One region of the Azospira sp. MPR-E4 genome, then DNA from elsewhere that is predicted to be linked to it. Evidence: riboswitches for the same ligand, from Rfam matches in the RefSeq annotation. Region 1 holds a riboswitch; the other holds the start of a gene.
What was found. A riboswitch is a leader RNA that binds a small molecule or an ion and turns the genes downstream of it on or off. The one in region 1 is predicted to bind cobalamin.

Region 1 (4,802 bases):
GCCCAGGTTGCACACGGCGGTCTCGGAATCGGAGGTGTTGAGGGTGATCTCGGTGCACAGGTTGGAGCTATGTACCACGCCCACGTGCTGCTGGGGCGAACGTAGGTTGCAGGCGTCCTTGAAGGTGATCCAGGGGTGGCCGGTCTCGAACAGCATGGTCAGCATCTTGCGCCACAGCTGCACGGCGGGAATGCGCTTGAACAGACGGATCTCGCCCCGGTCGGCCTTGGCCTCGTAGGCGTTGTAGGCGACTTCGAATTCCTTGCCGAACTTGTCGTGCAGGTCGGGCACGTCGCTGGGGGAGAAGAGGGTCCACTCGCCGCCGTTGATGACCCGCTGCATGAACAGGTCGGGAATCCAGTTGGCGGTGTTCATGTCGTGGGTGCGGCGGCGCTCGTCGCCGGTGTTCTTGCGCAGCTCGAGGAATTCCTCGATGTCCAGGTGCCAGCTTTCCAGATAGGCGCAGACGGCGCCCTTGCGCTTGCCGCCCTGGTTCACGGCCACCGCCGTGTCATTCACCACCTTGAGGAAGGGGATGACGCCCTGGCTCTTGCCATTAGTGCCCTTGATGCGGGCCCCCAGGGAACGCACCGGGGTCCAGTCGTTGCCCAGGCCGCCGGCGTACTTCTGCAGCAGGGCGTTTTCCTTGATGGACTGGTAGATGCCTTCCAGGTCGTCGGAGACGGTGGTGAGGTAGCAGGAAGAGAGCTGGGAGTGCCGGGTGCCGCTGTTGAACAGGGTCGGCGTGCTGCTCATGAAGTCGAAGGAGGAGAGCAGGTTGTAGAACTCGATGGCCCGGGCTTCCCGGTCGATCTCGTTGAGGGCCAGGCCCATGGCCACGCGCATGAAGAAGGTCTGGGGCAGCTCGATGCGGCGTTCATCCACGTGCAGGAAGTAGCGGTCGTAGAGGGTCTGCAGGCCCAGGTAGTCGAACTGCAGGTCCCGCTCGGCCTTGAGGGCGGCGGCCAGGCGTTCCAGGTCGTAGTCCTTGAGGCGGGCATCCAGCAGCTCGGCGTCCACGCCGGTGCGGATGAGGCCGGGGAAGGCTTCGGCGTAGCGGGCGGCCATGGCCTCCTGGCTGGCTTCCTCCCCCAGCACTTCGACGCGCACGCTGCTCAGCAGCAGGCGGGCAGCCACCTTGCTGTAGCCCGGTTCCCGCTCGATCAGGGTGCGGGCGGCCAGCACCAGGGACTGGCGCACGGCGGCCAGGGGCACGCCGTCGTAGAGGTTGTGCAGGGCCTGCTCCAGCACCGTTTCGGCAGCCACGTCGGCCAGGCCCTGGCAGGCTTCCCGGCATTGCTGCAGCAGGGCGGCCCGGTCCAGGGGGAAGCGGCGGTCGCCGTCCACCACGTGCAGCAGGGGGCCGGCGGCAGCGGGGGCGGCCACCGCCTGGGCGGCCCGTTCGGCGGCCCGCTTTTCCCGGTACAGCACGTAGGCCCGGGCCACGTCGTGCTCGCCGGAACGCATCAGGGCCAGTTCCACCTGATCCTGAATGTCTTCGATATGCACCGTGCCGCCACCGGGCAGGCGCCGGGTGAGGGCCTGGACGACGATGGCGGTGAGGCGGGAGACCAGGTCCCGTAGGCGGGCCGAGGCGGCGCCCTGGCTGCCGTGCACGGCCAGGAAGGCCTTGTTCATGGCGACGGAGATTTTTTCCGCATTGAAGGGCATTACCGAACCGTTGCGGCGGATGACCTCGAAGGACTGGGCCCGGCCGGCCAGATCGGCGGCGTTGGGCAGGCTGTCGTCCAGATTGTCGGAGGGTAGGTGGGATGACGCTTGGTGGGTGGCGAAGAGGCCGGCTTGCATCGTGGAACTCCCGTTATCAACGGAACGGGGGCCCAGGGCGGCGGGACTGCCGAGGCGCCGGCGGGCACGCCCATGGCGGCCGACAGCGGACAATCCCGATCCACCGGGGGGCACCCCGCCCCTGGTCAGACTGAAAAATTGGCGACGGCAGGTTTCCTGGCTCACGGGTCCTGGCCCGATGCCCGCCTTCCCGGTGGAACTGCCTCCCAGTGGCACGCGTGGACATCGAACTCGCCGTTTACAGTTGCGGGGGCAGCTCCGGCATGGGCGGAAAGTTCGCTGCGGATTCGCGGGGAATCCGTCTGATCCCGACTTCCTTGATCGCCGCACCGGATTCCCATTTGTCCCGAAATCGGGGAACCGTCGCGGAGGAGACTTTACCCCAGCCCTCAAGCGGAGGGCAAGGGGCTGGACACTACAGGTAGTAGTACGAGAGTAATAGACAACTACATATAGTGTATTTGGCGGCAGGGTCTTTTCCACAGCCGGGAGCGTTTTGCCCAGAAAACGGGCAGAGTGTTTAATCCCCAGTAATACTGTGGCTTTTCGCCGACTGTCCCGGAACGGCCCACAGACTTATCCACAGCTTTTGTGAATTAATGCGGGATTGATCGCCGAGACTAGGTGCCTTTGTCGGGCTGGCAGAAAAAATTTGGAGGCACCAAAGCGGTGGTGCCGAAGATCTGCTGGGGGCGGAAAAGTGGGGGAGTGGCAATCCATTTTTCCGCTGGCTGGGGCTGCCCTTTGCCGGTATCGCGCGGTGACGGCGGGCAGCCCCCTGGGAATTACAGGTTGTAACAGGTGCCGTTGCGGTCACTCCAGGACTTGCCGCCGGAGTTTTTGCAGTTGTGGCGGTCCTTGTGGTTGAGGACCTTGCCGCTGCATTTGCGGGCAGACCAGCAGGTCTGGCTTGCTGCCGCATCGGTAGCGGCAGGCATTTCCTTGGCCGCATCACTTTGGCCGGAGCTGGTTTGCTGGGGCGGAGAGGCCTCCTTCCCCTTTGCCGGAGTATCGGCGGCAAAAGCCGGGAAGGCGAGGGCGGTCAGCAGGGAAAGCATGGCAATCTTTTTCATCGGTGGCTCCTTTGGTGGTTGGCTGGATAAACAACGGTGAAGCAATGCTGCAGAGAAAATCGCTGCAGCAGGGAAGCGACACCAAGTGGTGCCGCAACTTCAATGACCATGCCGGTCGTTGAATTGGGAACAACTATTTGGCTCTTTGCCGGAACAGGCCCCGAGGGAAGGGCAGGAAAGCCACCCCTCGGGACTTTTCCCACTATTTCCCGGCAGTAAGGATTGCCCGCAGCGGCGGCAGGGGGGCACTCAGGTTGTGTAGCGGAATCTGCAGCCGCTGTTTGCCTTTGTAAGCGCCCCACAAGGTTCTGCTGGCGACGACCTGCAGAGGCTCTCCGGCCTTGGTGTCCTGACGCACCAGAAGGAGGTGGCGCAGAGATGGGTCGTCCAGCCTGCTTTCAATCGTGACCTCGGCCATTGCCGGAGCCCCCTTCTGGGCAGGATGAGTGGCTACCGATACCCGGGCACTGTCGGTGGATGCGGTCAGCCCGGATTTTTTGTTGACGCTGACGGCGTTCGCCTTCGCCAACTGGGCTTTGGTTCCCGCCTTGAAGACAGCGAAGTAGCTGCCGGACCAGGGCCAGGTGCCCCGGTTGTTTCCGCCGATCTTGGGATCATTGCCGTGGATTTCGTCCATGCCGCCGGTGTCCAGCGTGATAACGAAGCGATAGGGCGTGCCGTCGTCACCCGCCAGGCCGGTGGTTGGCCAGACTTCCGCTATTTCCTTGATTTGCCAGACCGGCAGATCCAGGGGCTGGCTGGTGGCGAAAGTGATCGGCTTGCCGATGGGCGCCAGGCTGGCCGGATCCAGCTTCTGGTAGGCGAACTTCACCTTGACGCCTTTGGCCACGGTATCCAGCGACAGGTTGTAGAGCTTCACCGCCACTCGCACCGGGGTTCCCTCTTCGACGCCGCCGGTCAGATAGGGGTAGGTCTTGGTTGCCTCGTCATAGGTGGCGGAGGTGACCGAGATGCCGCGCATCTGGCTGTAGCTGGACTCGTCCGGGTTGAGTATCCACTGGCTTTCTTCCCGGCTGTAGACCATCCGGTTCGGCAGGTTCAGCGCCGGATCTGGCCGCCCGCCGTAGGCGCTTTTCCACCAGCCGCGTCCGCCCATGGTGCCAAGGGGATCCACGGCGTGGGCGACCTTCAGTCCACCGTTCTGGGTGATGTAGATCAGGGAAAGGTAGTTGTAGGAGCGTTCCGTTGCCCAATCCACCTCGGGCTGGTTGAGGGTAATGCCCCGGGAGTTCTTGACCGAGCGTTCCGACAACTGGCTGTTTTCCCAACTGGCCTTGGCCGTCAGACTGACCGTGCCTTCCGTTTCGGCGGATACATCTACCAGTTCAATCTTGGCGCTGGCCTTGAAACCGACGGAGATGTCGCTGGAGTTGGACAGATTGTAGGAAAAGCTCTTTTCCGTGGATCCCCCGGCTTCATCGGTGTAGGAAAGTTCGAAGGTCTGCATATTGCCGTCGAAGGAACGCACTACCCGGCTGTTCAGCGGTTCGCGGACGGCCACCTGCTTGCCCTGGGAATCGTTGAACTTGAAATCGCCGAGATCCTGCGGGAAATTCGGGTCGGCAATATTCGGATAGCTCAGCAGGGTGTTGTTCATGTGGGAAGGCGAGAACCAGTCGACGGAGCGCCCGCCGGCCGAATACTGCATGAGCCTCCCGGGGATGAGCACGTCGTAGTAGGGGTATTTCTGGGGCACGCTCAGGTTCATGCCGTAGACCGGGTAACGCCAGATGTCGAGGGTCCGGGCATTCCAGATCAGATGGTCGTCCACTGAGGTGGTGGCGGAGCTCTGGGTCATCTTCGACTGGTAATGGGTGCTGATGTTGCGTTCCATCACCTGCTGCTCGTAGGAGAAAGTGGTCTTGGCGGTGGTGGTGGCTTCCACTTCGGCGATTTCCA
Region 2 (4,802 bases), on a different contig from region 1:
AGGCCGTACTTGTGGGATTTGTCGATGTTGGTGTTGAAGCTGGTCAGCCAGTTTCCGGTGTTGTAGTAATAAATTTCGTTGTCCAGATTGCTTCGGAAAACAGCAAGCTTGAAGCGGTTTCCCGGTGCCATTCGATTGAGCCCCAGCGTCAAGGTTTTCGCTTTGGCCGGGTTTATGAAGGCGTTGAAGGCGCCCCCAACGAAGAATCTGTCAACATCCGGCGCCTGAAAGGCCTGGTTAAGGTTGGCGAAAACGGAATAGCGGCTATCTAGCCGCTGGTTGATGCCCAGATCCCAGGCATCCAGGTCCCGCTCTCGGGACAATTGAGCGCCGCCAGCGGGTAGGTGCTCATAGCGAACGCTTTCTCTGCGCGTCCCTGCTGACAGAGTGGTGTCGCCGAGGCGATAGACGCCCTGAACATAGTAGGCACGGCTGTTTTTCTTGGTTTGATCAAATGCCTGGATACGATTGCCATCCGTACTCTGGAAGCCTGCTGTAAGGTCAAAGGTGTCGCCGGTGTGGACCACGGCCAGATCGTTGCCTTCGATGTCGTAGTCTGCCTTGAAGGTGCCGACGAACTCTGAGTGCTTGTCTTCCCGGCGATGAGCGTAGGTGAGTTTGGTGCTGTCATTCAGGCTCCACTCGCCGCCCAGGCGCCATTGGTCGGTAGTGAATTGCTGATGTGTATATCTGGTGGCACCGGCTTGTGAAGGGTCTGCATCAAACTGGGCTTGGGATAGTGCGTTGGGGTAGCGAGTGTCGATGTAGGTGCTGGAGACATCGACGTTCAGCCATAGATCACGCAGAGGACGTACTTTCAGCGCAGCCCGTTCATTGCGCATTTCGGAGGAATCCTTATGGCCGCTGATATCCGCCTGACTATATCCGCCATGCTTGCTGTGGTCGGCGCTGGCGGAAATGCTGTAGTTCTCGCCTTGCGTGCCAGCAGCAGTGTTCAGCCCTAGCGCGCCGTCGGTACCGGTATAAGCGCCGACAGAGATACCTGAATAGGGGCGGGTATGAATCTGGATCGTACCTGCCATGGCGCCATCCCCGTTGAGAACGGAACCGCTCCCTTTGGTGATTTCAATACGGTCGATGGCGGATAAGGGAATGGCGCCCAGCAGTTGGGGCACCATGTCGATATTGTTCAGGCGCTGTCCGTCAAGGCTGACGGCAATATTCTGGTAGCCGTTCTCGCTGCCGTAGCCGCGCATGTCGAGCATGGGGGTAAAACGGTTGCCAAAGCTGGGGGCAACATTTACCGAGCTATGCTGGGCTAGGTAGTCGAAAAGGGTTTGGGCCCCGGAGCGGTCAATCATCGGCCGGGTGTGTATTTCGGCAGCGTAGGCGGCGTCTGCTTCAGCATAAGCAACGCGGGTTGCTGTTACCTTAATGGTTTCCAGTTCCGTGCTTTGGGCGTGGGTATGGGCGGTGAACAGCAGGCCGAGGGAGGCTGCAGAAAGGGAAATGCATGGTTTCATGAGGTGAGACTCCTCGTATCCGGCGAGCGTCCCCGCAATGCCGGAAGGTGGCGAAGGAAGTGAGCTGATGGTGGTCGGGCCGATCCGGCTCACTCGGTATTCCGTTCAGGCCGGTATCCGGGCTCGGAAGTCTTGATCCATCGCCTTCCCGGGGGTGACCCAGTGGCATCGTGATGGACCCGCACTTCCTTACCGTTGCGGGGGCAGCACAGGCATTGCACCGCTGCTGGCGGCGCGCACCTGTTTCCCGTTTAACCGCGGAGGAGGACTCCTCCCGCGGCACCTGACGCGGAGCGTTGTCCCTAGTGGAACAACGGGGGCGGATGGTACTCCATACCTGCCTGTATGGCGAGGCCGGCGCCTGGGCGCTTTGGCATAAAACACATTCAAAATATGGTCTTAGTCCTTGACCTTGCGTGTTTTTGGCCTCTATAGTTCGCGCCTATGACTAAGCAATTGGATGCCCTCGAGGGCAAGGTGGCGCAGGTGGTCAACCTCTGCCACAGCCTGCGGGCCGAGAACCAGGAACTGCGCGCCCGACTGGCCAGCGCGGAAGACGAGCGCCTGCGTCTGGTCGAGCGCATGGAGGCGGCCCGTGCCCGCCTCGAGGCGCTGGCCGAGCAGCTGCCGGAGGAGGGCAAGGCATGAGCGGCAATTTCATCGACGTGGCCATCCTCGGCCGCGAATACCGGGTGGCCTGTCCGCCCGGCGAACAGGAAGCGCTGCTGGCTGCCGTCGCCTATGTGGACCGCAAGATGCAGGACATCGCAGCCAAGAGTAAGACTGCCGCCGCCGAGCGCGTGGCGGTCATGGCGGCCCTGAATATCGCCCACGAACTGCTTTCCGCCGGGAAGGCGGAGAGCCCCGCAGAAAATCCTGAAACCCCCGTTGACGGCTCTGACTTTCAGCGTAGAATCGGAGCCATGGAAACACAGTTGGACGCGGCCCTCCAAGGCCAGGAACCCTTGTTCTGAAGCCTTCTTGGCCGCGCCAGCAAAAGTTTCCGCCGATTGTCCCCTGCGGTGTTCGTCAAGGCCATATATTCCTTGAACCAATGCTAATTGGCATCGGCCGCGAACCACTCATCCGCTGTTGTGAGCGCCCTTCGTCGGGTGCACCTGATGCGGACGGCAAGCGACCACTCTGAACTCAGGTTCAGGATGCCGGCCTAACGGCACAGGCGGGGGCCTAATACAGCAGCGCGGTGCGAGCAATCCACCGCGCTGTTTCCTTTTGTGGCCCCTCTTTTCCCCTGTTCGCCCATGGCTTACTGGCTGATGAAATCCGAGCCGGACGAAGTGTCCATCGACGACCTGGCCCGTCTCGGCCGGGTGCCCTGGTTCGGCGTGCGCAACTATCAGGCCCGCAATTTCATGCGCGATGCCATGAAGCTGGGCGACGGCGTGCTCTTCTACCATTCCGGCTGTGCCGTGCCGGGCATTGCCGGCCTGGGCCAGGTGGCGTCCGCCGCCTACGCCGATGCCACCCAGTTCGATCCGGCCAGTCCCTATTTCGATGCCAAATCCTCGCCCGGGCAGCCCCGCTGGCTCAACGTGGATGTGGCCTTCGTCGCCCGCGGGCGCTTCGTGCCCCTGACCGAGCTGCGGTGCCATCCGGCCCTGGCGGCCATGGGAGTGCTGCAAAAGGGCAGCCGCCTGTCCATCACCCCGGTGACGGCGGAAGAGTGGCAATTCATTACCCGCAAGTTGATGGAGCTGAACGATGCTTTTTGATTTCTGGTGGCTGGCCTATGTGGGCCTGGGCCTCTTTGCCGGTTTCATGGCCGGCCTCCTGGGCATCGGCGGCGGCGCCGTGATGGTGCCCCTGCTGGCCATGATCTTCGCCGGCCAGCAGTTCCCGCCGGAGCAGATGCTGCACCTGGCCCTCGGCACCTCCATGGCCACCATCATCTTCACCGCCATTTCCAGCCTGCGCACCCACCACCAGCATGGCGCCGTGATGTGGGACACGCTGCGCTCTTTCACTCCGGGGGTGCTGGTGGGGACCGTGCTGGGCACCCAGCTCGCCGCCCGCATTTCCACCCAGGGCCTGGCCCTGTTCTTTGCCTGCTTCATTTCCTGCGTGGCGCTGCAGATGGCGTTGAACTTCAAGCCGAAACCCCACCGGGAACTGCCCGGCCCGGCCGGCCTGGGGCTGGCGGGTGGGGTCATCGGCGCCCTCTCTTCCCTGGTGGCCATCGGCGGCGGCTCCCTGACAGTGCCTTATCTGGCCTGGTGCAACGTGCCGGTGCGCAACGCCATCGGCACTTCGGCGGCCCTCGGCCTGCCCATCGCCTTCTTCGGCACCCTGGGCTACATCTGGAACGGCTGGGGCGAGGCCGGCCTGCCGGCCTGGAGCGTTGGTTACGTCTATCTGCCGGCCCTGCTGTGGGTGATGGCGGGCAGCGTGGTGGCGGCCCCGGTGGGGGCGCGTCTGGCCCATCGCCTACCGGTGGCGACCCTGAAGCGGATTTTTGCCGGTGTGCTGGTGCTGCTGGCAGCCAAGATGTTGCATGGCGTCATGTAGATGGCGGCTTGCCGACCTTGATGCATATGGAAAGGGCCTGCGGGCCCTTTTTTGTTTTTGCGCCGCGACATACGGGCGGGTATGGAAATTTGCGTAACTGTTATATCATTGCGTAATCCACGTCCGTTCCCGGACGCAATACGGGTTTCCCACATTGGGGAAAACCCGCCGGGAGGGCTGGGTAGAGGGGGAGTCGGTCTTTTTCTGCCGACCTAAACAAATACTCAAACTGAGGAGAACACTCGTGAGCAGCGCTGCCTACGAACGGATTCGCAACAATCCGAAGTTCGACAAGCTGGTTGCCACCCGCAGCCGCTTCGCCTGGACCCTGTCTGCCGTGGTCCTGATCCTGTACTACGGCTTCATGGCCGTGGTCGCCTTCAATCCCACCCTGCTGGCCTCGCCCCTGGGCGAAGGCCGTATCGCCACCATCGGCTGGCCCATCGCCGCCCTGATGATGCTGCTGTTCTGGGTCATGACCGGCCTCTACGTGCATCGCGCCAACGGCAAGTTCGACGAAATCAACGCCGAACTGATCAAGGAAGCCACCAAGGAGGCCCAATAATGCGTAACCTGTCCCGCTTCCTGCCCCTGCTGGGCCTGCTGCTGGCCGCCGGTGCCGCCTATGCCGGTCCCGGCACCGTCGGCGAGGCTGAAAAGCAGCCCCTGAACGTGGCCGCCATCGCCATGTTCGTGGCCTTCGTGCTGTCCACCCTGGGCATCACCTACTGGGCCGCCAACCGCACCAAGTCCACCGCCGACTTCTACACTGCCGGCGGCGGCATCACCGGT

Region 2: another riboswitch for cobalamin. It lies ahead of AC1RTA_RS12295 (TonB-dependent receptor); the one in region 1 lies ahead of AC1RTA_RS07615 (ribonucleoside-diphosphate reductase subunit alpha).

What each region holds. Positions count from the first base shown of each region.
Region 1 covers NZ_JBXAST010000017.1:51,478-56,279, reverse strand. The annotation lists gene AC1RTA_RS07615 (ribonucleoside-diphosphate reductase subunit alpha) at 1-1,809, opposite strand, end outside; cobalamin riboswitch at 1,939-2,189, opposite strand; gene AC1RTA_RS07610 (hypothetical protein) at 2,595-2,882, opposite strand; gene AC1RTA_RS07605 (hypothetical protein) at 3,085-4,802, opposite strand, start outside.
Region 2 covers NZ_JBXAST010000042.1:20,086-24,887, reverse strand. The annotation lists gene AC1RTA_RS12295 (TonB-dependent receptor) at 1-1,577, opposite strand, end outside; cobalamin riboswitch at 1,576-1,786, opposite strand; gene AC1RTA_RS12290 (coiled-coil domain-containing protein) at 1,929-2,132, shown strand; gene AC1RTA_RS12285 (cell division protein ZapA) at 2,129-2,458, shown strand; RNA gene ssrS (6S RNA) at 2,496-2,675, shown strand; gene AC1RTA_RS12275 (EVE domain-containing protein) at 2,762-3,217, shown strand; gene AC1RTA_RS12270 (sulfite exporter TauE/SafE family protein) at 3,207-4,010, shown strand; gene AC1RTA_RS12265 (DUF485 domain-containing protein) at 4,255-4,575, shown strand; gene AC1RTA_RS12260 (cation acetate symporter) at 4,575-4,802, shown strand, end outside.